Regions from separate parts of the Allobosea sp. 05T438 genome, predicted to be linked through region 2. Evidence: predicted binding sites of a transcription regulator. Region 2 holds the regulator's gene; each other region holds the start of a gene.
The links. The regulator PhoB, encoded in region 2, activates phosphate uptake and scavenging genes when phosphate is short. The targets are predictions, from matches to a motif close to TGTCATNNANCTGTCAT.
Positions count from the first base shown of each region.

Region 1: the regulator PhoB is predicted to act here: its motif matches at 1,433-1,449, upstream of AC1DIN_RS24340 (RNA degradosome polyphosphate kinase).
Region 3: the regulator PhoB is predicted to act here: its motif matches at 3,705-3,721, upstream of AC1DIN_RS01830 (BtaA family protein).
Region 4: the regulator PhoB is predicted to act here: its motif matches at 2,894-2,910, upstream of phnD (phosphate/phosphite/phosphonate ABC transporter substrate-binding protein).

Region 1 is NZ_JBFTKQ010000017.1:5,300-11,182, reverse strand. It holds gene AC1DIN_RS24350 (AI-2E family transporter) at 1-675, shown strand, start outside; gene AC1DIN_RS24345 (HdaA/DnaA family protein) at 683-1,381, shown strand; gene AC1DIN_RS24340 (RNA degradosome polyphosphate kinase) at 1,509-3,704, shown strand; gene ppx (exopolyphosphatase) at 3,640-5,214, shown strand; gene metC (cystathionine beta-lyase) at 5,351-5,883, opposite strand, start outside.
Region 2 is NZ_JBFTKQ010000011.1:167,283-173,165, reverse strand. It holds gene pstS (phosphate ABC transporter substrate-binding protein PstS) at 1-120, shown strand, start outside; gene pstC (phosphate ABC transporter permease subunit PstC) at 346-1,320, shown strand; gene pstA (phosphate ABC transporter permease PstA) at 1,333-2,217, shown strand; gene pstB (phosphate ABC transporter ATP-binding protein PstB) at 2,257-3,063, shown strand; gene phoU (phosphate signaling complex protein PhoU) at 3,147-3,866, shown strand; gene phoB (phosphate regulon transcriptional regulator PhoB) at 3,883-4,581, shown strand; gene AC1DIN_RS20820 (DUF3175 domain-containing protein) at 5,097-5,381, opposite strand; gene AC1DIN_RS20815 (SpoIIAA family protein) at 5,398-5,784, opposite strand; gene AC1DIN_RS20810 (LysR family transcriptional regulator) at 5,839-5,883, opposite strand, start outside.
Region 3 is NZ_JBFTKQ010000001.1:364,213-370,095, forward strand. It holds gene AC1DIN_RS01815 (FAD-binding oxidoreductase) at 1-890, opposite strand, end outside; gene AC1DIN_RS01820 (thioesterase family protein) at 1,094-1,660, shown strand; gene AC1DIN_RS01825 (class I SAM-dependent methyltransferase) at 1,720-2,397, opposite strand; gene AC1DIN_RS01830 (BtaA family protein) at 2,394-3,659, opposite strand; gene msrB (peptide-methionine (R)-S-oxide reductase MsrB) at 3,863-4,294, shown strand; gene AC1DIN_RS01840 (acyl-CoA dehydrogenase family protein) at 4,400-5,883, opposite strand, start outside.
Region 4 is NZ_JBFTKQ010000002.1:428,292-434,174, forward strand. It holds gene AC1DIN_RS05880 (PaaI family thioesterase) at 1-5, opposite strand, end outside; gene AC1DIN_RS05885 (MarR family winged helix-turn-helix transcriptional regulator) at 84-551, opposite strand; gene groES (co-chaperone GroES) at 780-1,067, shown strand; gene groL (chaperonin GroEL) at 1,116-2,753, shown strand; gene phnD (phosphate/phosphite/phosphonate ABC transporter substrate-binding protein) at 2,976-3,890, shown strand; gene AC1DIN_RS05905 (branched-chain amino acid ABC transporter substrate-binding protein) at 4,070-5,182, shown strand; gene AC1DIN_RS05910 (ABC transporter ATP-binding protein/permease) at 5,413-5,883, shown strand, end outside.

The DNA of each region.
Region 1 (5,883 bases), on a different contig from region 2:
TGGAGCGGCGGCACCGCCATCGTCGGCGTGTTCTCGCTGCTCGTGCTGACGCCGGTCATCGCCTTTTATCTCCTGGTCGACTGGGACCGGATGGTCGCGACGGTCGACAGCTGGCTGCCGCTCGATCACCGCGACACCATCCGCGGTCTCCTGCACGAGATGGACATGGCGATTGCCGGCTTCCTGCGCGGCCAGGCTCTCGTCTGCTTGCTGCTCGGCACCTTCTACGCGATCGGATTGAGCATCATCGGCGTCAATTTCGGCGCGCTGATCGGCATCATCAGCGGTTTCCTGTCTTTCATCCCCTATGTCGGCTCGCTGACCGGGCTCGTGCTCTCGGTCGGCGTGGCGATCGTGCAGTTCTGGCCTGACTGGACCTGGCCGCTGGCGACGCTCGGCGTCTTCCTCGCCGGCCAATTCCTCGAAGGAAACATCTTCCAGCCCAAGTTCGTCGGCGATTCGATCGGCGTGCATCCGGTCTGGCTGATGTTCGCGCTGCTTGCATTCGGCTCGCTGTTCGGCTTCGTCGGCCTGCTGCTGGCGGTGCCGCTTGCGGCCGTTATCGGCGTGCTCTGCCGCTTCGCGCTGCGGCAATATCTCGCCAGCAATCTCTACCATGGCATCGGCGCCAGGCGTTCCGCCTCGGCGAAGGCGCGTGCCGACGCCGAGCTTTGAGCCGATCATGTCCGACGTGCCACCACGTCCGCGCCAGCTCGCCCTCGACCTGCCCGTCGACAGCCGCCACGGCGTCGAGGATTTTCTGGTCGGCCCCTCCAACGAGGCGGCCTACGGACTGATCGAACGCTGGCCGCAATGGCCTGACGCCTGGCTGCGGCTGACCGGGCCCGAAGGTGCCGGCAAGACCCACCTTGCCGCGATCTGGGCCCGCGCCGCCCATGCCTGGACGATTCAGGCCACGGAGCTGAGCGAGGCAAAGGTCCCGCACCTTGTCTCCGGCGGCGCCCTGGTGGTCGAGGATTGCGACGCCGGGCCGTTCGACGAGGCCGCGCTCTTTCATCTGATGAACGCGATGAAGGCACGCGGGGGGCATCTGCTGTTGACGGCGCGCACCGAACCCGACCGCTGGGGCCTGCGGGTGCCGGACCTGCTGTCGCGGCTGCGGCTCGCACCGGGCGCCACGATCGAGCCGCCCGATGACGGGCTGCTGCGGGCGCTCCTCGTCAAGCTCTTCATCGACCGCCAGCTCGTGGTCGACACGGCCGTCATCGAGGCGCTGGCGCTCAGGATGGAGCGCTCCTTCGCCGCCGCGCGGCAGGTGGTGGACCGTCTCGATCGCGTCGCGCTGGAGCGCGGTCGGCGCGTCACGCGCCCGCTTGTGCAGGAAGTGCTGTCGGAATTGTTTCCCGAGGAGCCCGCGTGAGAGAGCGCGTGCTTGCAGAGCGGCCATGCTGTCATACGAAATCATGTCGCCCGTCATCGAAACGTCACGCTAGAATGGCTTCAACGGCGCCATGAGCGGAAAGACGATCAGGACACGGGTGAAGCGCATGACTCTCGAGACCGTGACCGACGAGCTGGAGAAGCTCTCCGGCGAGGCTGATGCGGCGCCGCTGCGCCGGCAGACCGAGCGCTTCATGAACCGCGAGCTGTCCTGGCTGCAGTTCAATCGCCGCGTCATGGAGGAGGCCTCGAATCGCAGCCACCCGCTGCTGGAGCAGCTGCGCTTCCTGTCGATCTCGGCGAACAATCTCGACGAGTTCTTCATGGTCCGCGTCTCCGGCTTGCGCGAGCAGCTCAAGGCCGGCGTGGTCACGCCGAGCCAGGACGGTCTCACCCCGGCCGAGCAGCTCGCCGCGATAGGCGAGGCGGTTTCGGCCCTCACCGACGACCAGCAGGCGCGCTGGGCGGAGCTTCGCCACGATCTGCATGAGAATCGCATCCACCTGCTGCAGCCGGGCGACATCGGCTCGCAGGACCGGATCTGGCTGGAAGACTATTTCCTCAATTACGTCTTCCCGGTGCTGACGCCGCTGGCGATCGACCCGGCGCATCCCTTCCCGTTCATCCCCAATCTCGGCTTCACCATCGCGCTGGCGCTGGAGCGCAAGAACGACGGGCGCCAACTCGACGCGCTGATCCGGGTGCCGACCAAGGTCGACCGCTTCATCGAACTGCCCGATCTCGCCCGGGAGGGGCTGCATCGCTTCATCACGCTTGAGGACGCGGTTTCGCTCTTCATCAGCAAGCTTTTCCCCGGCTACGAGGTCAAGGGCACCGGCTCCTTCCGCGTCATCCGGGACTCCGATCTCGACATCGAAGAGGAGGCGGAGGACCTCGTCCGCGTCTTCGAGACCATGCTGAAGCAGCGCCGGCTCGGCGTCGTCATCCGGCTCGAGCTCTCGACCGGCATGCCCGCGCATCTGCGCCGGCTCATCGTGCGCGAGCTTAAGGTCGATGCCGACGAGATCGTCGAAGTCAACGGCATGATCGGCCTGAACGAGCTCTCGCAGCTTGTGGGCGTCGACCGGTCGGACCTGAAGTTCAAGCCCTACAACGCCCGCTTCCCCGAGCGCATCCGCGAGCATGGCGGCGATTGCTTCGGCGCGATCCGCCAGAAGGACCTGCTCGTCCATCACCCCTATGAGAGCTTCGACGTCGTCGTGCAGTTCCTGCAGCAGGCGGCGCGCGATCCCAATGTCGTCGCGATCAAGCAGACGCTCTACCGCACCTCGGCGAATTCGCCGATCGTCAAGGCGCTGACGGAAGCTGCCGAGGCCGGCAAGTCGGTGACGGCGCTGGTCGAGCTGAAGGCGCGCTTCGACGAAGAGGCGAACATCCGCTGGGCGAAGGAGATGGAGCGCGCCGGCGTCCAGGTCGTCTACGGCTTCATCGAGCTCAAGACCCACGCCAAGCTGTCATTGGTGGTGCGGCGCGAGGCCGGCCAGCTCGTCAGCTATTGCCATATCGCGACCGGCAACTACCATCCGATCACGGCCCGCATCTACACCGACGTCTCTTTCTTCACCGCCGACCCGGTGATCGCGCAGGACGTCGCGCGAATCTTCAACTTCATCACCGGCTATGCCGAGCCGGCCGGGCTGGAGCGCATGGCCGTCTCGCCGACAAGCCTCAAGCAGCGCCTGCTCGATGACATCGCCGAGGAAGTCGCCCATGTGAAGGCCGGCCGCAAGGGCGCGATCTGGGGCAAGTGCAATTCGCTGGTCGATCCCGAGATCATCGACGCCCTCTATGACGCCAGCCAGGCCGGCGTCGAGATCGACTTCGTCGTGCGCGGCATCTGCTGCCTGCGGCCGGGCGTGCCCGGCCTCTCGGACAATATCCGGGTCAAATCGATCATCGGCCGCTTCCTCGAGCACACCCGCGTCTATGCCTTCGGGGCCGGCCACGGCATGCCTTCGCCCAAGGCCAAGGTCTACATCTCGTCGGCCGACCTGATGCCGCGCAACCTCGATCGCCGCGTCGAGGCCCTGACGCCGATCCTCAATCCGACCGTGCATCAGCAGTTGCTTGATCAGATCATGTTGGCCAACCTGCTCGACAACGAGCAGAGCTGGACGATATTGCCCGATGGCGGCTCGCGCCGCATTGTCCCTGCGCCGAACGAAGAGCCGTTCAACGCGCATAAGTACTTCATGACGAACCCGAGTCTGTCCGGACGTGGAAAATCGCTCTCGAATTCAAGTCCCCGCTCCCTCTCGCGCCGGGGAGGCCGTAAAGCCTGAGCTCCGGCACGCGCCGGGGCGGCTTGCGCTCGCCGACACCATCGCCATCGTCGACATCGGTTCGAACTCGGTCCGCCTCGTCGTCTACGAGATGCTGGCGCGGGCGCCATCGCAGGTCTTCAACGAGAAGGAGATGGCCGGCCTCGGCCGGCAGGTCGCCACGACCGGCCGGTTGGCGCAGGACGCCATCGAGAAGGCGATCCTGGCGCTGATCCGCTTTCGCATCCTCTGCGAAGCCATGCATGTCGGCGAGCTCCGCGTCATCGCCACGGCCGCCGCACGCTATGCCGAGAACGGGCCGGACTTCATCGCCCGCGCCGAAGAGGCGATAGGCCAGCCGATCGAGCTGATTTCCGGCGGCCGCGAGGCGATTCTCTCGGGCCTCGGCGTGATCTCGGGTTTCGATTCTCCGGACGGTGTCGTGGGCGATCTCGGCGGCGGCAGCCTGGAGCTGATTTCTGTCAAGAACGGCGCTGTGGGGAAGGGCGCCAGCGTCCCGCTCGGGGGCCTCGCGTTGCTCGATCGCTCGAAGGGCTCGATCCGCGCGGCCGAGAAGATCGTGAAGGACGAGCTCGACAAGCTGCCGCAGCTCGCCGCGATGAAGGGGCGCGATTTCTTCGCCGTCGGCGGGACCTGGCGCGCGCTCGCGACGCTGCATCAGCGCCGCGCGAACTACCCGCTCAACGTGATGCATGCCTATGCGATCCCGCCGAAGGATGCCTCCGATTTTGTAAAGCTGGTCGAGCGGGCCGACGCCTCGGTGCTCGACGCCATCGATTCCGTCTCCTCGGCGCGTCGGCCGCTGCTCGCCTATGGCGCGCTGGTGCTGGACGAGCTGATCAAGCGCGGCAAGCCGCGCAACATCGTCATCTCGGCGCAGGGCGTGCGCGAAGGGCTGCTGCATGAGCAGCTCTCGCCGCGGGAACAGACCGCAGACCCGCTGCTGCAGGCCGCGCGCGACTACAATCTCCTGCGTGCCCGCGATCCGCGTCACGCCGCTGACCTGATCGCCTGGGTCCACGGCATTCTCGAAACCGCCGGGTTGGTGCAGGACGAGCCTTCGGGGCGCCTGATCGAGACCGTCTGCCTTCTCTCCGACATCGGCTGGCGCGCCCATCCGGATTATCGCGGCGAGCAGAGCATGAACGTCATCGCCCATGCCTATTTCACAGGCATCGACCATGTCGGGCGGGCCTTCCTGGCGATGACGATCTTCCATCGCTATGCCGGTCTAAAGGCCAGCTCGCCGGCTGCCGAAGGCTTGAAGACCCTGCTTCAGCCGGCGCTCCTGGCGCGTGCGACGCTGATCGCCGCGATCTTCCGCGTCGCCTATCTTTTGTCTGCCGGCATGGCCGGCATCCTGCCGCGCATCCCGGCCACCTGCGTCGACAACCGCCTGGTCCTGCGCTTTCCTGGGGATCTCGCTTCCCTGGCGAGCGAGCGCGTGGAAGGCCGGCTCAAGCAGCTCGCCAAGCTGCTCGGGCGCGACTTCGAGATCGGCCGGGTCTGAAGCAGCTTGTCCGGCGCGTCATGCTCGGGCTTGGTCCGAGCATCTCTTGCAGAAAAGGCCTCCCATCCTGCGGGGGATTCTCGGGTCTGCGCTTCGCTTCGCCCGAGAACGGCGGTGGAAGGGGCCCGGTCCTCGCTCAGCTCGCCGCGCGCAAGCGCGCGAAGCCGGCGTCGAGATCGGCTTTCAGGTCCTCGATATCTTCGAGGCCGATATGGAGGCGGATCGTCGGTCCCTTGAAATCGGGCTTGGTCGCCGTCCGGTAGTCCTTGCAGTCGAAGGGCAGGACGAGGCTCTCATAACCGCCCCAGGAGGCGCCGATGCCGAACAGGGTCAGGCCGTCGAGCATCGCGCCGACAGCCTTCATCGAGACGGGTTTCAGCTCGATGGTGAAGAGCGAGGAGGCGCCGGTGAAGTCGCGCTTCCAGATCTCGTGGCCGGGCGCGCCCGGAAGGGCGGGGTGGAGGACGCGGGCGACCTCGGGGCGTTCGCGCAGCCATTCGGCCATGGCGATGCCCGCTGGCATCTGCTCCTTGAGGCGCACGGCCATCGTCCGCATGCCACGCAGCGTCAGGAAGGCATCCTCCGGCGCCACGATCAGCCCGAGCTGATTCCAGGCTGCGCGCAGCTTCCTGAACTGCTCCGGCGTCCGCGCCGAGATGGTGCCGATCA
Region 2 (5,883 bases):
AAGAGCGGCGACAAGCTGGCGAGCGAGCTCGATTACGTCGCCCTGCCGTCGACCGTGAAGGATCAGGTCCGCAACGCCTGGAAGGGCGTGACCGACACCGCCGGCAAGCCGATCTTCTGATCGCTGCCAGCGACAAGGTGAGGCGGGCCAGTCCCGCCTCACCGATACATGCAGCCCTCATCCTGAGGAGCCGCGGTATGCGGCGTCGCGAAGGATGATCCAGAGCGCACTGGAGCCTCCTTCGGGACGCTCCTGCGGAGCGCTCCTCAGGATGAGGGCTGAGGTTGATCGGAGTCGGGTGACCGGCTGCAGGCAACCTCTGCCACGACACCGGAGCCTCCGCGGATGACCGCAGCAACCGACATGACGAGCATCCCCGGCGCGAGGCCGGCCGCCCGCAGGACGCCGAAGGCGGGCTTCGACCTCTTCTTCCGCAATGCCAGCTTCGCGGCGGCGCTGCTCGTGCTGGTGCTGCTCGCCGGCATCATGATCTCGATGATCATCGGCGGCTGGCCGGCCTTCCGCGAGTTCGGCCTCGGTTTCATCACCTCCAGCGTCTGGGATACGCAGAACGAGCAGTACGGCGCCTGGCCGGCCATCGTCGGCACGCTCTCGACGGCGTTGATCGCGCTGGCGATCGGCGTGCCGCTTTCGCTCGGCATTGCGGTCTACCTGACCCAGCTGGCGCCGGGCTGGTTCAAGAAGCCGGTCGCCACGGCGATCGAGCTGCTCGCCGCCGTGCCCTCGATCATCTACGGCATGTGGGGCCTGTTCGTCTTCGTGCCGCTCTTCGCGGCCTATGTGCAGATCCCGCTCTCGAACATCGTCGAGGGCATGCCGGTCGTCGGCACCATCCTCTATTCACGCTCGCCCTCGGGCCTCGGCATCTTCACCGCCGGCCTGATCCTGGCCTTCATGATCGTGCCGTTCATCGCCTCGATCACCCGCGACATGCTGGAGCAGATCCCCTCCGTGCTCCGCGAAAGCGCCTACGGCATCGGGGCGACGACATGGGAGGTCGTGCGCCACGTGCTGGTGCCGCAGGCCGGCGTCTCGATCATCGGCGCGATCATGCTCGGCCTCGGCCGCGCGCTCGGCGAAACGATGGCCGTCACCTTCGTCGTCGGCAACGCCAACCGCCTGTCGGCCTCGATCCTCGATCCCGGCTCGACCATCGCCTCGCGCATCGCCAACGAATTCAACGAGGCGATGGGCCTGCAGCTCAACGCGCTGATCGCGCTGGGCTGCATCCTGTTCTTCGTCACCTTCGTCGTCCTCGTCATCGCGCGGCTGCTGGTCGCCCGCGTCAAGCGCTACTGAGGTCTTTCGTCCATGACCATGACGACCACGCCCCGCGAGCTGCCGCACACCCCCTGGGGGCGCGTGCGCCAGTCCCGCCGCACCGCCGACCGGCTGATGAAGATCATCGCGACCGGCTTCACTTTCTGCGCCATCTTCGTGCTGTTCTGGATCCTCGGCATGTTGCTGGTGAAGGGCATCGGCGGCCTCTCGCTCGCCACCTTCACCGCGGTCACTCCCGGCCCGGGCACGGAAGGCGGTGGCCTCGCCAACGCCATCGTCGGATCCTTCGTGCTGACCTTCCTCGGCATTGCCATCGCGACCCCGATCGGGGTTCTGGCGGGCACCTGGCTCGCCGAATACGGCAGGGGTTCCAAGCTCGCGCACCTGATCCGCTTCATCAACGACATCCTGCTCTCGGCGCCGTCGATCCTGATCGGCCTGTTCGTCTACGTCATCCTGGTCGAGCCCTTCCGCGGCTATTCCGGCTGGGCCGGCGGCGTCGCGCTCGGCATCATCGCGATCCCGGTCATCGTGCGCACCACCGAGGACATGCTGAACCTCGTCCCCGGCCCGCTGCGCGAGGCGGGGGCCGCGCTGGGCGCGCCGCCTTCGGTCGTCATCACCTCCGTGACCTGGCGTGCGGCGAAGGCCGGCATGATGACGGGCATCCTGCTGGCGCTCGCCCGCATCGCTGGCGAGACGGCACCGCTGCTCTTCACGGCTCTGAACAACAATTTCTGGTTCTCGCCCTCGCTCGCTGGCGGCGTCTCGAACCTGCCCGTCACGATCTATCAGTTTGCCTCTGCTCCGTACGAGAACTGGCAGCAGCTCGCCTGGGCGGGATCGCTGATCATCACGGTCTCGATCCTGCTGCTTTCGCTCATTGCCCGCCGCGTCGTCGCTGGCGGCAAATAAGACTTGAATCCAACCCGGTCGCGCCCGACCTTGAGGACCATGTCGATGCTTTCGACCCTTGAACTCTCCCCGCAGACGCTCGATGCCGAAGCGCCCGTCCGGATCGCGGTGAAGAACCTCGATTTCTACTACGGCGAGCACAGGGCGCTGAAGAACATCAATCTCGATTTCCGCGACCGGCACGTCACCGCGCTGATCGGCCCGTCCGGCTGCGGCAAGTCGACCCTGCTGCGCATCTTCAACCGCATCTACTCGCTTTATCCCGAGCAGAAGGCCACCGGCGAGATCCTGCTCGATGGCCGCAACATCATCTCCAACGACGTCGACGTGAACGAGCTGCGCTCGCGCGTCGGCATGGTCTTCCAGAAGCCGACGCCCTTCCCGATGTCGATCTACGACAACGTCGCCTTCGGCATCCGCCTCTACGAGAAGCCGCCGAAGTCCGAGCTCGACGACCGTGTCGAGGGCGCGCTGCGCCGTGCCGCGCTGTGGGACGAGGTCAAGGACAAGCTGAAGAGCTCCGGCATGGGCCTCTCCGGCGGCCAGCAGCAGCGCCTGTGCATCGCCCGCACCATCGCGCAGAAGCCGGAAGTGATCCTGTTCGACGAGCCGACCTCCGCGCTCGACCCGATCTCGACCGGCAAGATCGAGGACCTGCTGGAGCAGCTGAAGAGCGACTTCACCATCGCCATCGTGACGCACAACATGCAGCAGGCTGCACGCATCTCGCAGTACACCGCCTTCATGTATCTGGGCGAGGTCATCGAGTTCGCGCCGACCAACACCATCTTCATGAACCCGGCCAAGAAGCAGACGCAGGACTACGTCACCGGCCGGTTCGGCTGAGCCGCGGCAGAGTTCTTTGTTTGTCGCATTTTCTTCGCGCGAACCGGTCCGATTTCGCTTGAAAATGCTTTGAGGATAACGCCATGACCGACCACATCGTCCGCTCCTACGATACCGATCTCGAAGGCATCCGCCGCAGTCTTGCCGAAATGGGCGGCATGGCCGAGCGCATGCTGGGCGACTCCACCGTGGCGCTGGTGCGCCGCGACACCGGCCTCGCCCAGAAGATCATCACCGCCGACCAGCGCCTCGACAACCTGCAGCGGGACGTCGAAGAGAAGGCGGTGCTGACCATTGCCCGGCGCCAGCCGCTCGCGAACGACCTGCGCGAACTGATCTCGGCGATCCGCATCGCGGCCGACATCGAACGCGTCGGCGATCTCGCCAAGAACATCGCCAAGCGCGCCGTCGCCATCGCCGGCCAGTTCCAGCCGCCGCACCGCGCCGTGGTCGGGCTCGAGCACATCAGCCGCCTCGTGCAGGCGCAACTCAAGGACGTGCTCGACGCCTACGCCGCAGGCAATGAGCAGAAGGCGCTCGAGGTCTGGCGCCGCGACGACGAGATCGATGCGCTCTACACCTCGCTGTTCCGCGAACTCCTGACCTACATGATGGAGGATCCGCGCAACATCACCTTCTGCACGCATCTCCTGTTCTGCGCGAAGAACATCGAGCGCATCGGCGACCACACCACCAACATCGCCGAGACGATCCATTACCTCATCACCGGCGACTCGCTCGACGTGAATCGGCCGAAGCTCGACACGACCAATATCGAAGTCGAGGCGGTCACGGGCAGCTGAGGCGAGGCAAGGAATCATGGCCGCACGCATCCTGATCGTCGAGGACGAGGAGCCGCTGACCCTGCTGCTGCGCTACAATCTCGAAGCCGAGGGCTTCGAGGTGGACAGCGTGGCGCGCGGGGACGATGCGGAGCTTCATCTGCGCGACCACACCCCCGATCTCGTGCTGCTCGACTGGATGCTGCCGGGCCTCTCCGGGATCGAGCTCTGCCGCCGGCTGCGGTCGCGGCGCGACACCGAGCGCGTGCCGATCATCATGCTGACCGCGCGGGGCGAGGAAACCGAGCGCGTGCGCGGGCTCGCGACCGGCGCCGACGACTATGTGGTGAAGCCCTTTTCGTTGCCGGAGCTGATCGCGCGCATCCAGGCGCTGCTGCGCCGCGCCAAGCCGGGCCATGTCGCTGGACTGCTTGCCGCCGGCGACCTCGAACTCGACCGCACCACACGGCGCGTCCGCCGCGCCGGCAGCGAGCTGCATCTCGGCCCGACCGAGTTCAGGCTGCTGGAGTTCCTGATGCAGGCGCCCGGCCGCGTCTATTCGCGCGCCCAGCTGCTCGACGCCGTCTGGGGCCGCGACGTCTATATCGACGAGCGCACCGTCGACGTCCATGTCGGCCGGCTGCGCAAGGCGATCACGCCCGCCAATACCAAGGACCCGCTGCGTACCGTGCGCGGCGCCGGCTACGCCTTCGACGAGACTTTTGCGCGCAGCTGAGCGGCGCTCCAGCTCTCCTCCTCATCGCAGCTTACGGTGAGTCTCGCCTGCTCGCTCGCGTTGACCCTGAAAGTCAGCGCGAGCCAGAGGAGGTCGCCATGAGCAAGATGCCGCCATTCCCGCCGGCCAATCGAAGCGACAACGGCCCGGGCGAGCCGGATCATGCCGGGCACGATATGCGCAGCGCCAGGTGGCGAGCGCCGGCCGGGCCAGCCCGACCAGCAGGGCAACACCCGCATCAACACGTGCAGCAGGATCGTTGAGGAGGCTGCCCCATGTCGGCCTCGACCAAGGCGCCGCAAACCATCCGAAACGGCGGCCTGTCCCATCCCATGAGAATGCGGAGAAGCCGGCGGACATCCGCAAGCTGGCTGCCGGCGACGAAACCCGGCAGCGCGCTCGCATTTCGCGCCGTGTTGGCGCGGCGGCAGCTATCGCATGATCCGGCCCGCAAGGGTGGCCGCCCCGCGAGAAGCCCCCTTCAGGACGATCCCTGAAAGGGTCCGGCGGGAGCCTCAGCCCTCTCGGTAGAAGAGGCGGCGCAAGCTGTGCTTGGCCGCTTCCAGCGTCCTGCGCCGCTCGGCCGGCAGGTTCCGGCCGGCGCGGTTGATGTAGAAAGTCAGCATCGACATCGCCGAGCGATAGGGGCTCGACTTGCGGAGCCGGCTGTGTTCAGCCGACCGCTTCAGCGAACGTGCGATCCGTCGCGGATCGCCCTGCTTGAACACCGCCTTCTCAAGATCGAGCGCGTTGCTCCGGGTGGTGATATCGGCCGACCATCTGCGTTTGTGAGCAGTCATGGCGTCCTCCTGTCGGTCAGGCGTTTGGCCCGCCCTCGATGTCACCGGCCCAGGTCAGTGCGGTCTCGTACTCCTCCGGCTTGAAGGTGCGGACGGTCACGAAGGGGATCGCTGGGTTGAGCAGGTCGACGAAGGCGGCAAGCCAGCCCCTGTCGGTGATCACCGCCTCGCGCGGGAAGCGCTGCAGCTCCCAGAGCTTGCCGAGGCTGTAGCGCGCATCCTTCCAGGCGGCAGCCAGGGTCATATCGGTGAAATCGGTGAGGTCGGCGAGGATGCCGACCTTCTCGTGTCGCGCGAGCTTCGCCTCGATATCGGCCATGATCCCATCGAGATCGTCACTGGTCAGCGTCTGCGACAGGCGGTAGGCGCCGACATGGTCCGGGGCAGGCAGAATGGTGAACATGGCTCCTCCTTGCTCCAGACAACGCGGGGCAGGAGCGGAAGTTTCGCCCGATGATCAGGCCGCTGCGGGCGCACGGGTGGCGGCGTCGAACCGGGCCGC
Region 3 (5,883 bases), on a different contig from region 2:
TCGACGAAGAGCATCGTCGTCTCCGGCAGGCCGAGCTTGGCATGCAGGTTGACGCCGCGGATCATCACGTCGTCGAGCAGTTCGATGCGCGCAACCGGCAGGCCGGTCTGGATGGTCAGGATCGTCGCGTCGCAGGCCGCCTTCACGGATGGGAAAGGGCAGACGCCGGCTGCGATCGCCTCCGGGATGCCATGCAGCTTCAGCGTGACCTCGGTGATGATGCCGAGCGTGCCTTCCGAACCGACGAGCAGGCGGGTGAGGTCGTAGCCCGCGGACGTCTTGCGGGCGCGGGTCGAGGTCTTGACGATGGAGCCGTCGGCCATCACCGCCTTCAGCGCCAGCACATTGTCCTTCATCGTGCCGTAGCGGACGGCGTTGGTGCCGGAAGCGCGCGTCGCGGCCATGCCCCCGATGGAGGCGTCCGCGCCGGGATCGATCGGGAACATCAGGCCCTGGTCGCGAAGATGCTCGTTGAGCTCCTTGCGGGTGACGCCGGCCTCGACCACCACGTCGAGATCCTCGGCGTGGACCGCGATGATCCGCTTCATCTGCGACATGTCGATGCAGATGCCGCCATAGACCGCGTTGACATGGCCCTCCAGCGAGGTGCCGGTGCCGAAGGCGATGACCGGCACGCCATGGGCGGCGCAGAGCTTCACGATCTCGGAGACTTCCTCCGTGCTCTGTGGGAACACCACCGCATCGGGCGGTAAATTCGGGATCCAGGTCAGCGTGTGGCCGTGCTGCTGGCGCACCGCCAGGCTGGTGACGAGCCTGTTGCCGAAGCGCGCGGCCAGCGCCTGCGTCACGGCCGCGACGGCTTCCGGCGACGGGGGCAGCGCTGCAGCAGAGGCAGGGCCGTCATGAAGGGCGGTGGCGGGCAGGCTCATTGTCAAGATCCGGTTTTGGCGCTTAGACTTGGAACAGATCGGTTTCGCAATTGGTTACGGTCCGACATGATCCGGCTTTATTCGTCGGAGCAAGATGCTGACGCCGATTGCGACCGGTGCATACTAGATCACGAGACGAGGAAATGGGCAGCCGCAATTCTGCGACGGCCCCTTGAACGAGGCGCCTGACAGGGAGGGCGATCATGGCAAACGATACACGCGCTCCGGCGCTCTTCTTCTCGCCCTTCGTCTCGTCGGCGATGCGGGTCGAGCCGCAATGGATCGACTACAACGGCCACCTCAACATGGCCTATTATCATGTCCTGTTCGACCGTGCGGTGGACGAAGTCTTCTCGCTCGTCGGCCTGACGCGGGACTATGTCGAGACACGCCATGCCTCGACCTTCACCGCGGAATGCCACATCCTCTACAAGCGTGAGCTGACCGACGGCGATCTCGTCCGCGTCACCGCCCAGCTCATCGACTTCGACGACAAGCGCCTGCATTACTATCTCGAGATGCGCCACGCCCATGAGGGTTGGCTCGCCGCGACGAGCGAGAACCTGTCGCTGCACGTCGATATGGTCCATCGCAGGGTCGTGCCCTTCCCTGCCGACATCCTGGCGAATCTTGCCTTGATGAAGGCGGCCCACAGCATGATGCCGCTGCCGGCCACGATCGGGCGCATCATCGGCATGCCGAAGAAGTCGGCGATCCGCGTCGAGGAAGCGAACGAAGAGCGCGAGCCCGAGGTCGAGACGCGGCACTGAGCGGTGTTGCGCTATCAGGCGTAGCTCGGGATTTCTGCTTCACCTCCGCAGGCGCGCCGCTACGCAGCCTCGCGGCTGCGCGTGACGACGGCATGCATCGCATAGCCGCGATACGGCGCGCCGAGCCGGCATTCGGCTCCGGCAGCTTCCGCCAGCGCCCGCACTGCTCCCGGCAGATCCTCGCGTGGCGTGACATGGAAAAGGGCGAGCCAGCGCAGCAGCACCGCCTTGAACGCCGCCGGAAGCCCGCTCTGGTCGCCGAAATCGACGATATGCAATGAGCCGCCCATGTTAAGGCGGCGCAGCGCCTCGGCGACGACACCCTGCCAGGGCGGGATCATCGATAGCGCATAGGAGATCACGATCCGGTCGAAGCCCTCAAGGCCGAACAGCGCCTGCGGATCGAAACCGGTGGCGTCTGCCTCGGCAAGCTGGATCCGATCTTCCAGCTCCGCCCGCGCCACCGAAGCGTGCGCCGTCGCCAGCATCTCGCTGGAGACGTCGAGCCCGTAGCAGGCACAGGACGGGTAGCGTCTTGCGATCTGGATCAGGTTGCGCCCGGTGCCGCAGCCGATCTCCAGCACGGCGGCGCCGGGAGGAGGCTGCAACCCGTCGATAAGCTGGTCGCGGCCGAGCAGATAGAACTTCCGGCTGGCGTCGTAGATATGCCGTTGATGCCGGTAGATCCGGTCCATCAACCCGGCGGCCGAGCCGCCCGGCGCCTCGGCCGCGCTCACCGGGCCGCCCCCTTCAGCACATAGAGGTGGAAGCCGCCATAGATCGCCGAGCGGTCCTGCCGGCAGAGATCGCGGCTCCGCTCCTCCTCGTACTGCCACTGATCGAGGATCGCCGCCGGCACCCGGCCCGGCAGCAGCCGCTCGTCGGCCGCCGTGCGGAAGATCACCCGCGCGCCCGGCCGCGCCGTCCGCGTGATCTGCGACCACAGCGCCGTGAGGTCGGCGTCGTTCATCCAGTCCTGCGCATCGAGCAGCACATAGGCGTCGCAGCTTTCGGCTGGTTGGTCTTCAAGAACGGCCGTGATCGCGCTCTGGCGATACGAGACGTTCGGGGCGCGCTCCTTCACCGTCGCGAAATGCCGCGGCTGCAGATAGGGCGGGAAGGCCGCATCCGGCCCCTCGCCATAGCGCCGGCCGAAAGCCTGCTGGGCGAAGTAGTTCTCCTTCAGGTCGAAATCGCAGGCCAACCGCTCAAGCCTCAGCTTCAGCGCGCCGAGGATGCCGTCTTCGCCATCGGCGGCGAGCGCCTTGTACTGTGCCGGCGGGATGCCGAGCCCGTAGAGCGAGGCCGGCTGGCGCACGAGCCAGCGCACCAGCTTGCGCTCGAAGACCGGCGCGAGATGCTGCTCGTAGAGCGCACGCTGCTCGGAAAGGTCGCGCGCCGCCAGCATCATCAGCGGGTTGCCGCCTAACGCCCGCGCCAGCACATGGCCCGTGCCGATGAAACGGCCGAGCAGGCCGTAGCGATAGAAGCCCTTGGCGAAGACGTTGATCCGGCGCTGGCCGTTAAGGCCCCGCCCCTCCCAGTAGCCGCGCGAGACGGCGTCGAGATGATCAGCGATCTCGCGGTCGTAGACGCCGACGTTGCCGCGCACGTTCGCCCGGCCGAAGAAGCGCAGGAAGTCCTCCTGTCGCTCCATCCGCGCCAGCGCCGCAAGCTTCAACCGGCCGAGCGCGATATGCGCGGCATTGAGATCGACGGCGCTGACGCGGATCGGCGCAGCCGTCAGATAGGAAAGGATGTTGCAGGAGCCCGACGCGATCGCCACGACATGGTCGTCGGCCTTGAGCTGCAGCGCCGCCATGTCGACGACCGGATCTTCCCAGATCTGTGGATAGACCAGGCCGGAGAAGGCGCGGGCGAACAGCCATTCCAGCATGCCCGCCTTCGACAGCTTCTTGCTGCGTCGGACGGCCAATCCCAGGCCCGAGCTCGTCATGCGGCGGGCCGCGCGCGCCGTTTGCGTCGCCTGTTGCGTCACCGGTTTTCCTCCCTTTGCGGGTGGCGGGGCTGCTAGAGGAGTCGCGTGACGGTCAGGTGACGAAGCCCCGGCGATTGCCACGGCCTCGTGAAATCGTCTTGGATCGGCGGGGCTGAAATTCAGCGCGCGAGACGCCATATTGCCGGCACGAGAGCCGATGAGGTGGCCACCGCCCCGGCCGAAAGGAGATCGCAATGGGTCTGATGAGCATGTTCGGCGAGCCGAAGAAGCAGGACGAGACCTTCCCCTTCCAGCTGACTGACGCCGAATGGCGCGAGCGCCTGACGCCCGAGCAGTATCAGATCCTGCGCGGCCACGGCACGGAGCGGGCTGGCTCCTGCGCGCTCAACTACGAGAAGCGCGCCGGCACCTTCTCCTGCGCCGGCTGCGGCCAGAAGCTATTCAGGTCGGGCAAGAAATTCGAGAGCGGCACCGGCTGGCCGAGCTTTGACCAGCCGCTCGAAGGCGCGGTCGAGACCAGCGAGGACCGCAAGTTCGGCATGGTCCGCACCGAGGTCCACTGCGCCAATTGCGGCGGCCATCTCGGCCACGTCTTCCCGGACGGCCCGCCGCCCACCGGCCTGCGCTACTGCATCAACGGCGTGGCGATGAATTTCGAACCGGAGGCGGCTTGACGCTCACGCGCGGTGTTCACCAGCACGTCATGGTCGGGCTTGACCCGACCATCTCAGGACGAAAGGTGATGGAGAGATGCCCGGGTCAAGCCCGGGCATGACGCCTCAACGAACCGGCACAGCCCTGCGCGCCAACGCCGCCGCGTCCACCGCAGGCGGCAGATCGCCGAACTGACCCGACCAGCCACCACCTAGCCGGGTGGCGATGAACGCGTCCGCCACGGTAGCCGGCGCATAACGCAGCAGCAGCGAACCCTGCAGCAGCAGCGCCAGCCTCTCCGTCAATCGCCGCGCCTGCCCCTCGTTGCGGATCATGTCCGGCAACTCGCCTTCCAGCCGCTTCAACGCCGCATCGTAGTGCCGATCCGCTCCGGCAGCCGACAGCAACTCCGCCCGCAGCACGTCGATAGCCCCCTCATCACGCGCCAGCGAGCGCAGCACGTCGAGGCAGATGACATTGCCCGAGCCCTCCCAGATCGCGTTGAGCGGCGCCTCGCGATAGAGCCGCGCCATCGGGTTCTCCTCGATGAAGCCGTTGCCGCCATGGCATTCCAGCGCCTCGGTGACGACGGCCGGCGCCCGCCGCGTGATCCAGTATTTCGCAATCGGCGCGCCGACCCGCGCCAGCAGCCGCTCGCCGGCCGACTCCTCCTGCCGGTCGAGCGCCGCGAAGAGCCGGAAAGCCAGCCAGGTAGCGGCCTCTGCCTCTATGGCGAGGTCGGCGAGAACGTTCTGCATGATCGGCTGGTCAATCAGCGCCTTCTGGAAGGCGCGCCGGTGCTGCGCGTGATGCGCCGCGAGCGAAACCGCCATCCGCATCAGCCCGGAGGAGGCTGCGGCGATGTCCAGCCGCGAATTGTGGTTCATCGAGAGACCCGTGCGGATGCCCCGCCCCGGCTCGCCGATCAGACGACCGATGGCGCCGCGGAACTCGACCTCCGATGAGGCATTCGAGCGATTGCCGACCTTGTCCTTGAGCCGCTGGATCGCGACGCCGTTGCGCGACCCATCCGGCAGCCAGCCCGGCACGACGAAGCAGGAGATGCCCTCCGGCGTGCGCGCCAGCGTCAGGAAGACGTCGGAATGCGGCACCGAGAAGAACCATTTCCGGCCATGCAGCGAATGGGTTCCGTCGCGATTATCCTCGGCATAAGTCTGCGTCTGGCGCAGATCCGAGCCCCCTTGCGTCTCCGTCATCGCCGTGCCGACGGTCGCGCCGGTCTTGAGATGCGCCGGTCCTTGTCGAGCGTCATAGCGATTGGAGGTGACGAGGGAACCCCACTGCTCCCAAATCAATGCGTCCTGTTTCAGCACCGGCACGGCGGCATAGGTCATGCTGATCGGGCAGCAGATCCCGCTCTCCGCGCCGTACCAGAGATATTGCAGCGCGGCGCGGGCCACCTGCGCGCCGGGCCCCGGACGGTTCCAGGCCAGCGCATGCGTCTCCTGCCCGATGGCGAACCCCATCAGCTCATGCCAGGCCGGATGGAAGGCGATCTCGTCGATGCGATTGCCAAAACGGTCGAAGGCCCGAAGCTCCGGCGTGTGACGGTTGGCGAGATAGGCCAGTTCCTGCACGCGGGCCGAGC
Region 4 (5,883 bases), on a different contig from region 2:
TCCATGGCGCCCTCTCAAATCGTGTATCTGCACGTTAGATAGAAGGCAGCTGGCTCGTCAACGGGGTTGATTGGACACCGGGTTCACAGAACGTCCCGCGCCGCGCGGCGCAGCGCCCTCAGCCCGTCGCGGGTCTCGCGCCAGCGCTCCTCGCCGAAGCCGCCTTCGATCTTGTCCTGCGCTGCCCGCCAGTACGGAATGGCCGCCTCGATCGCAGCCCTGCCCTTCTGCGTCACCGCATAGACCGCGGCTCGGCCCCGGCACTCGACCGGCTCGACCATGCCCTCAGCAGCGAGAAGCTGGAGATTGCGGGTCAGCGAAGTTCGCTCCAGCGCGAAACGCTCGGCCAGCTCCGTGATCGACTTCCATTGCCCGGTGCTCAGCGCCGAGAGCAGAACGAACTGGGTGATCTTGAGGCCGCTCGGCCGCATCGCCTCGTCATAGGCACGGGTGACGGCCCGGGCCGTCATCCGGACATGTAGCGCCACGCAGGAACGCGCGATGTCGTCGAGGCGCGGATCGGGCGCGGGCGGGGGCGCGAGTGTCGTCATTCAGCCATCTTAGCGTGTTCTAGCGCGTGCGGCAGCCGAAAGGCGAAAGGCTGCGATGCCGCACCCGGCGGTGTTCACTTTGTTGTCGCAGGCTTCCTTGACTCTCCGGGACCCCGAGCCTATCTCCCCGCCATCTGTTAGCACTCTCCTTCGTTGACTGCTAACAGCCTCCCCCGGGAGCCATTCAGCGGCGCCCGAACCGAATAAGACCGAGAGGAAGACAGAACCATGAAGTTCCGTCCTTTGCATGACCGCGTCGTGGTCCGCCGCCTGGATGGCGAAGAGAAGACCAAGGGTGGCATCATCATTCCCGAGACCGCCAAGGAAAAGCCCCAGGAGGGCGAGGTCATCGCCGTCGGTCCCGGCGCGCGTGACGAAGCCGGCAAGCTCGTTGCCCTCGATGTCAAGAAGGGCGACCGCGTCCTGTTCGGCAAGTGGTCGGGCACCGAAGTCAAGATCGATGGCCAGGATCTCCTGATCATGAAGGAATCCGACATCATGGGCGTCGTCGGCTGATAGCCGCCTGACCGCTCTCTTCCGTTTCCATTTCAAGGAGTAGCTCTCATGGCTGCCAAAGACGTCAAGTTCTCCTCCGACGCCCGCGACAAGATGCTGCGCGGCGTGGACATCCTCGCCAACGCCGTGAAGGTCACGCTCGGTCCGAAGGGCCGCAACGTCGTGATCGAGAAGTCGTTCGGCGCTCCGCGCATCACCAAGGACGGCGTCACCGTCGCCAAGGAGATCGAGCTCGCCGACAAGTTCGAGAACATGGGCGCCCAGATGGTTCGCGAAGTCGCGTCCCGTCAGAACGACCATGCCGGCGACGGCACCACGACCGCGACGGTCCTGGCCCAGGCGATCGTCCGCGAGGGCGCCAAGTCGGTTGCGGCCGGCATGAACCCGATGGACCTGAAGCGCGGCATCGACCTGGCCGTCGAGGCCATCGTCGCCGACCTCAAGAAGAACTCGAAGAAGGTCACCTCGAACGCGGAAGTCGCGCAGGTCGGCACGATCTCGGCGAACGGCGACGAGTCGGTCGGCAAGATGATCTCGACCGCCATGCAGAAGGTCGGCAACGAGGGCGTCATCACCGTCGAGGAAGCCAAGACCGCCGAGACCGAGCTCGACGTCGTCGAGGGCATGCAGTTCGACCGTGGCTATCTCTCGCCGTACTTCATCACCAACTCCGAGAAGATGATCGCGGAGCTGGACGACCCCTACGTCCTGATCTTCGAGAAGAAGCTCTCCTCGCTGCAGGCGATGCTGCCGATCCTCGAGGCCGTCGTTCAGACCKGCAAGCCGCTGCTCATCATCGCCGAGGACGTCGAGGGCGAGGCTCTCGCCACGCTCGTCGTCAACAAGCTCCGTGGCGGCCTCAAGGTCGCGGCCGTCAAGGCTCCGGGCTTCGGTGACCGCCGCAAGGCCATGCTCGAGGACATCTCGATCCTGACCGCCGGCCAGATGATCTCGGAAGACCTCGGCATCAAGCTCGAGACCGTGACGCTCAACATGCTCGGCCGCGCCAAGAAGGTGCGCATCGAGAAGGAGAACACCACGATCATCGACGGCGCCGGCAAGAAGAAGGACATCGAGGCCCGCGTCGGTCAGATCAAGGCCCAGATCGAGGAGACCACCTCGGACTACGACCGCGAGAAGCTCCAGGAGCGCCTGGCCAAGCTCGCCGGCGGCGTCGCGGTGATCCGCGTCGGCGGCGCGACCGAGGTCGAGGTCAAGGAGAAGAAGGACCGCGTTGACGATGCCCTGAACGCCACCCGCGCCGCGGTGGAAGAAGGCATCCTGCCGGGCGGCGGCGTCGCCCTGCTGCGCGCTCTGAACTCGGTCAAGTCGATCAAGACCCAGAACGACGACCAGAAGACCGGTGTCGAGATCGTCCGCAAGGCGATCGCCGCTCCGGCCCGCCAGATCGTCGACAACGCCGGCGATGACGGCGCGGTCGTGATCGGCAAGCTGCTCGAGTCGAAGGACTACGCCTGGGGCTACAACGCCCAGACCGGCGAGTACGGCGATCTGGTCAAGGCCGGCATCATCGACCCGACCAAGGTCGTGCGCACGGCGATCCAGGACGCGGCTTCGATCGCGGGCCTGCTGATCACCACCGAGGCGATGATCGCCGAGCTGCCGAAGAAGGACTCGCCGATGCCCCCGATGGGCGGCGGCGGCATGGGCGGCATGGACTTCTGAGGAAGTCCGGACGCCCAAAGCGTCTGAATGCCGAAACCGGGCAGGCCCGGTTTCGGGGGCGGCATGGACTTCTGATCCAGCCTCCCAAGGCAATCATGGAAGGCCCGGCGCAAGCCGGGCCTTTCTTCGTTTCACGGCACTGTCATCCCCCCGCCATCCAGCCGTCGCCCCCCGCATGCATCCAGGACCGCTCAACGCATTCGTCGTATCCTGGGAAGCATCATGCCGACACGCCGCTCAGTCCTCGCCGGCCTTGCCGCCACGAGCGCCGTCCCCGCTTTCGCGCAGGCACCGGACTGGCGACAGAGCATCAAGGAGGTGCGCTTCGGCGTCTCTTCCGCCGAGAACGAAACCGGTGCCATCGCCCGCACCCAGCCGATGGTCGACTACCTGTCGCAGCGCCTCGGCGTGCCCGTCCGGTTCTTCAGGGTTTCGGACTATGCCGGCCTCGTCGAGGCGATGCGTGCCGACCAGGTCGACTTCGCCCGCTTCGGACCGGCCGTCTACGCGCTCGGGCGCCGTGTGCTGGGCGAAAAGCTCCAGCCGCTGCTGCGCGACGTCGATAACCAAGGCCAGGAAGGCTACTATTCGGTGCTGCTGGTGCGGGCGGACAGCGCCTATCAGAACCTTGCCGATCTCAAGGGCAGGGTTCTGGCCTTCGCCGATCCGAACTCGACCTCCGGATACGCTTTCCCCGCTTATTTCCTGCGCAAGCAAGGCATCGACCCGAAGGCCTATTTCAGCGGCACCGTCTTTTCCGGCGGGCACGACAACTCCGTGCTGGCGCTGGTGCGCGGGCAGTTCGACGTCGTCGCGACCTATCAGGTCAATACCGAGTCCGGCGTCGCCCAGCGCCTCGCCCAGCGCGGCATGATCCCGGCCGGCTCGACCCGCGTGCTCTGGACATCGCCCCTGATCCCCGCCAGCCCGTTCTCGACCCGCGCCAACCTGCCCCAGGGCCTGAAGGACGATTTCGTCGCAGCGATGAACGCGATGAAGGATGCTGCTCCGGACGTCTGGAAAACCTTCACCGATGGCCATGTCTCGCGCTATGCGCTGGCGCGTCATGAGGATTATCTTGACGTCATCGCCGTCACCGAGGAGCTGGAAGCTCAGCGCAAGGCGAAGAGCGGCTGAGCGAACTCCAAACCAGCGACCCTGCTCCCGGCGAAGCCGGCCGTCGCATTGCCATGCGTTTGTCGCGATAGCTGATGAAAATGCAGGCAGTGTCCCTCGGACCGGCCTTGGCCTATACAGGCGACAGGCGATCCTCGGCAGGGTCGCGCGCATAAATTGCATGTCGTAGGGAGATGCAGATGAAAAAATCCTATTTCCTGTCGGGCGCTGCGTTGGCCGCCACGCTGTTCCTGTCGGCGCAGGCCGCTCAGGCCGACATCACCATCGGCCTCGTCGCGCCGCTGACCGGCCCCGTCGCTGCCTATGGCGACCAGGTCAAGAACGGCGCCCTGACCGCCGTCGACGTCATCAACAAGAATGGCGGCGTGCTCGGCGAGAAGCTGGTGCTGAAGCTCGCCGACGATGCCGGCGATCCGAAGCAGGGCGTCTCGTCCGCCAACCTCCTCGTCGGCGAGAAGGTCAAGTTCGTGGTCGGCCCGGTGACCTCGGGCGTCGCCATGGCGGTTTCCGACGTGTTCTCCGAGAGCGGCGTGCTGATGGTGACGCCGACCGCAACCTCGCCAGCGTTGACGACGCGCGGCCTGAGCAACGTCTTCCGCACCTGCGGCCGTGACGACCAGCAGGCGGACATCGCCGCCGCTTATGTCCTGAAGAACCTGAAGGACAAGAAGATCGCGATCGTCCACGACAAGGGCACCTACGGCAAGGGCCTCGCCGATGCCTTCCAGAAGGGGATCAATGCCGGCGGGCTCAAGGAGGTCGTCGCGCTGACGGTCAACCCCGGCGACAAGGACCTTTCGGCTGTCGTGACGCGCCTCAAGGCCGCCAACGTCGATGTGATCTATTTCGGCGGCTACCACCCCGAGGGCGGGTTGCTCTCGCGCCAGCTCGCCGATGCCGGCGTCAAGGCGACGATCATCGGCGGTGAGGGCCTCTCCAACACCGAGTTCGCGGCGATCGGCGGCGATCATGCCACCGGCACCCTCTTCACCAACGCCACCGACGCGCTGAAGAACCCGGATTCTGCCCAGGCCGTCGCCGCGCTGAAGGAGAAGGGCATTCCTCCGGAGGCCTTCACGCTCAACGCCTATGCCGCGGTCGAAGTGCTCAAGGCCGCCATCGAGAAGGCCGGCAAGGCCGGCGACGCGACCGGCGCCGCCAAGGCGCTGCAGTCCGGCATGCCGGTCAAGACCGCGATCGGCACGCTGACCTACGGCAAGACCGGCGACCTGAGCTCGCCGAGCTTCTCGATGTACAAGTGGGACGCCGGCAAGATCGTCGCCGCCGAGTGACGCTCGCCAGCAGCGGGCTACGGCTCCGCTAGACCTGCCTTGCGCCCTGGACGAGCCGAGCTCGCTCCGGGGCGTTTTGCTTTGCGGCTCCGGCGCGGATTTCGGCCTCGCAAGCGCCTGTCCGCCAGATGACAATTTGCTCATTCGGGCGCATCGCCATTGAAAGGCCCCATCCGCTGCGACATGGTCCGAATCGTGGAGCCCACCGTTTCCCGCCAGGATCCCTGCCCATGCGTCTGTTGAGCATCTTCGTCGCCCTGCTGGCGGCCGTCACGCTGGTCGCCGGCCAACAGACCGGATCGGCCGGGCTGATCGGCATGGGCGTCGTCGGCCTGCTGCTGGCGGTGGTAACCTTCCGCTCGCCGACCCTGCCGTTCTTCCTGCGCATCTTCTCCGGCGTGTTCGCCATCGAATATGTACTGTTCGGTGCGGCAGCCGTGCTGGCGCAGATCGACTGGTGGCCACCAGCGCTGCAGATTCCCGCGGTGCCGTCCAGCCTGCCGACCACCGTCGGCGTCTTCGGCATCCTGATCTACGCGATCTCCTTCGTGCCGGTGATCGCGCGCATCGCCCGGATCGCCTCACCCTATTTCGAATCGCAGGAGGTCACCACGGCCAATCTCTGGCCGATCGGTCCGTTCCGGATCCGGCTCGGCACGCTTGCGGTCTCGCTGTTCGTCTTTCTGATCGTGTTGAACCAG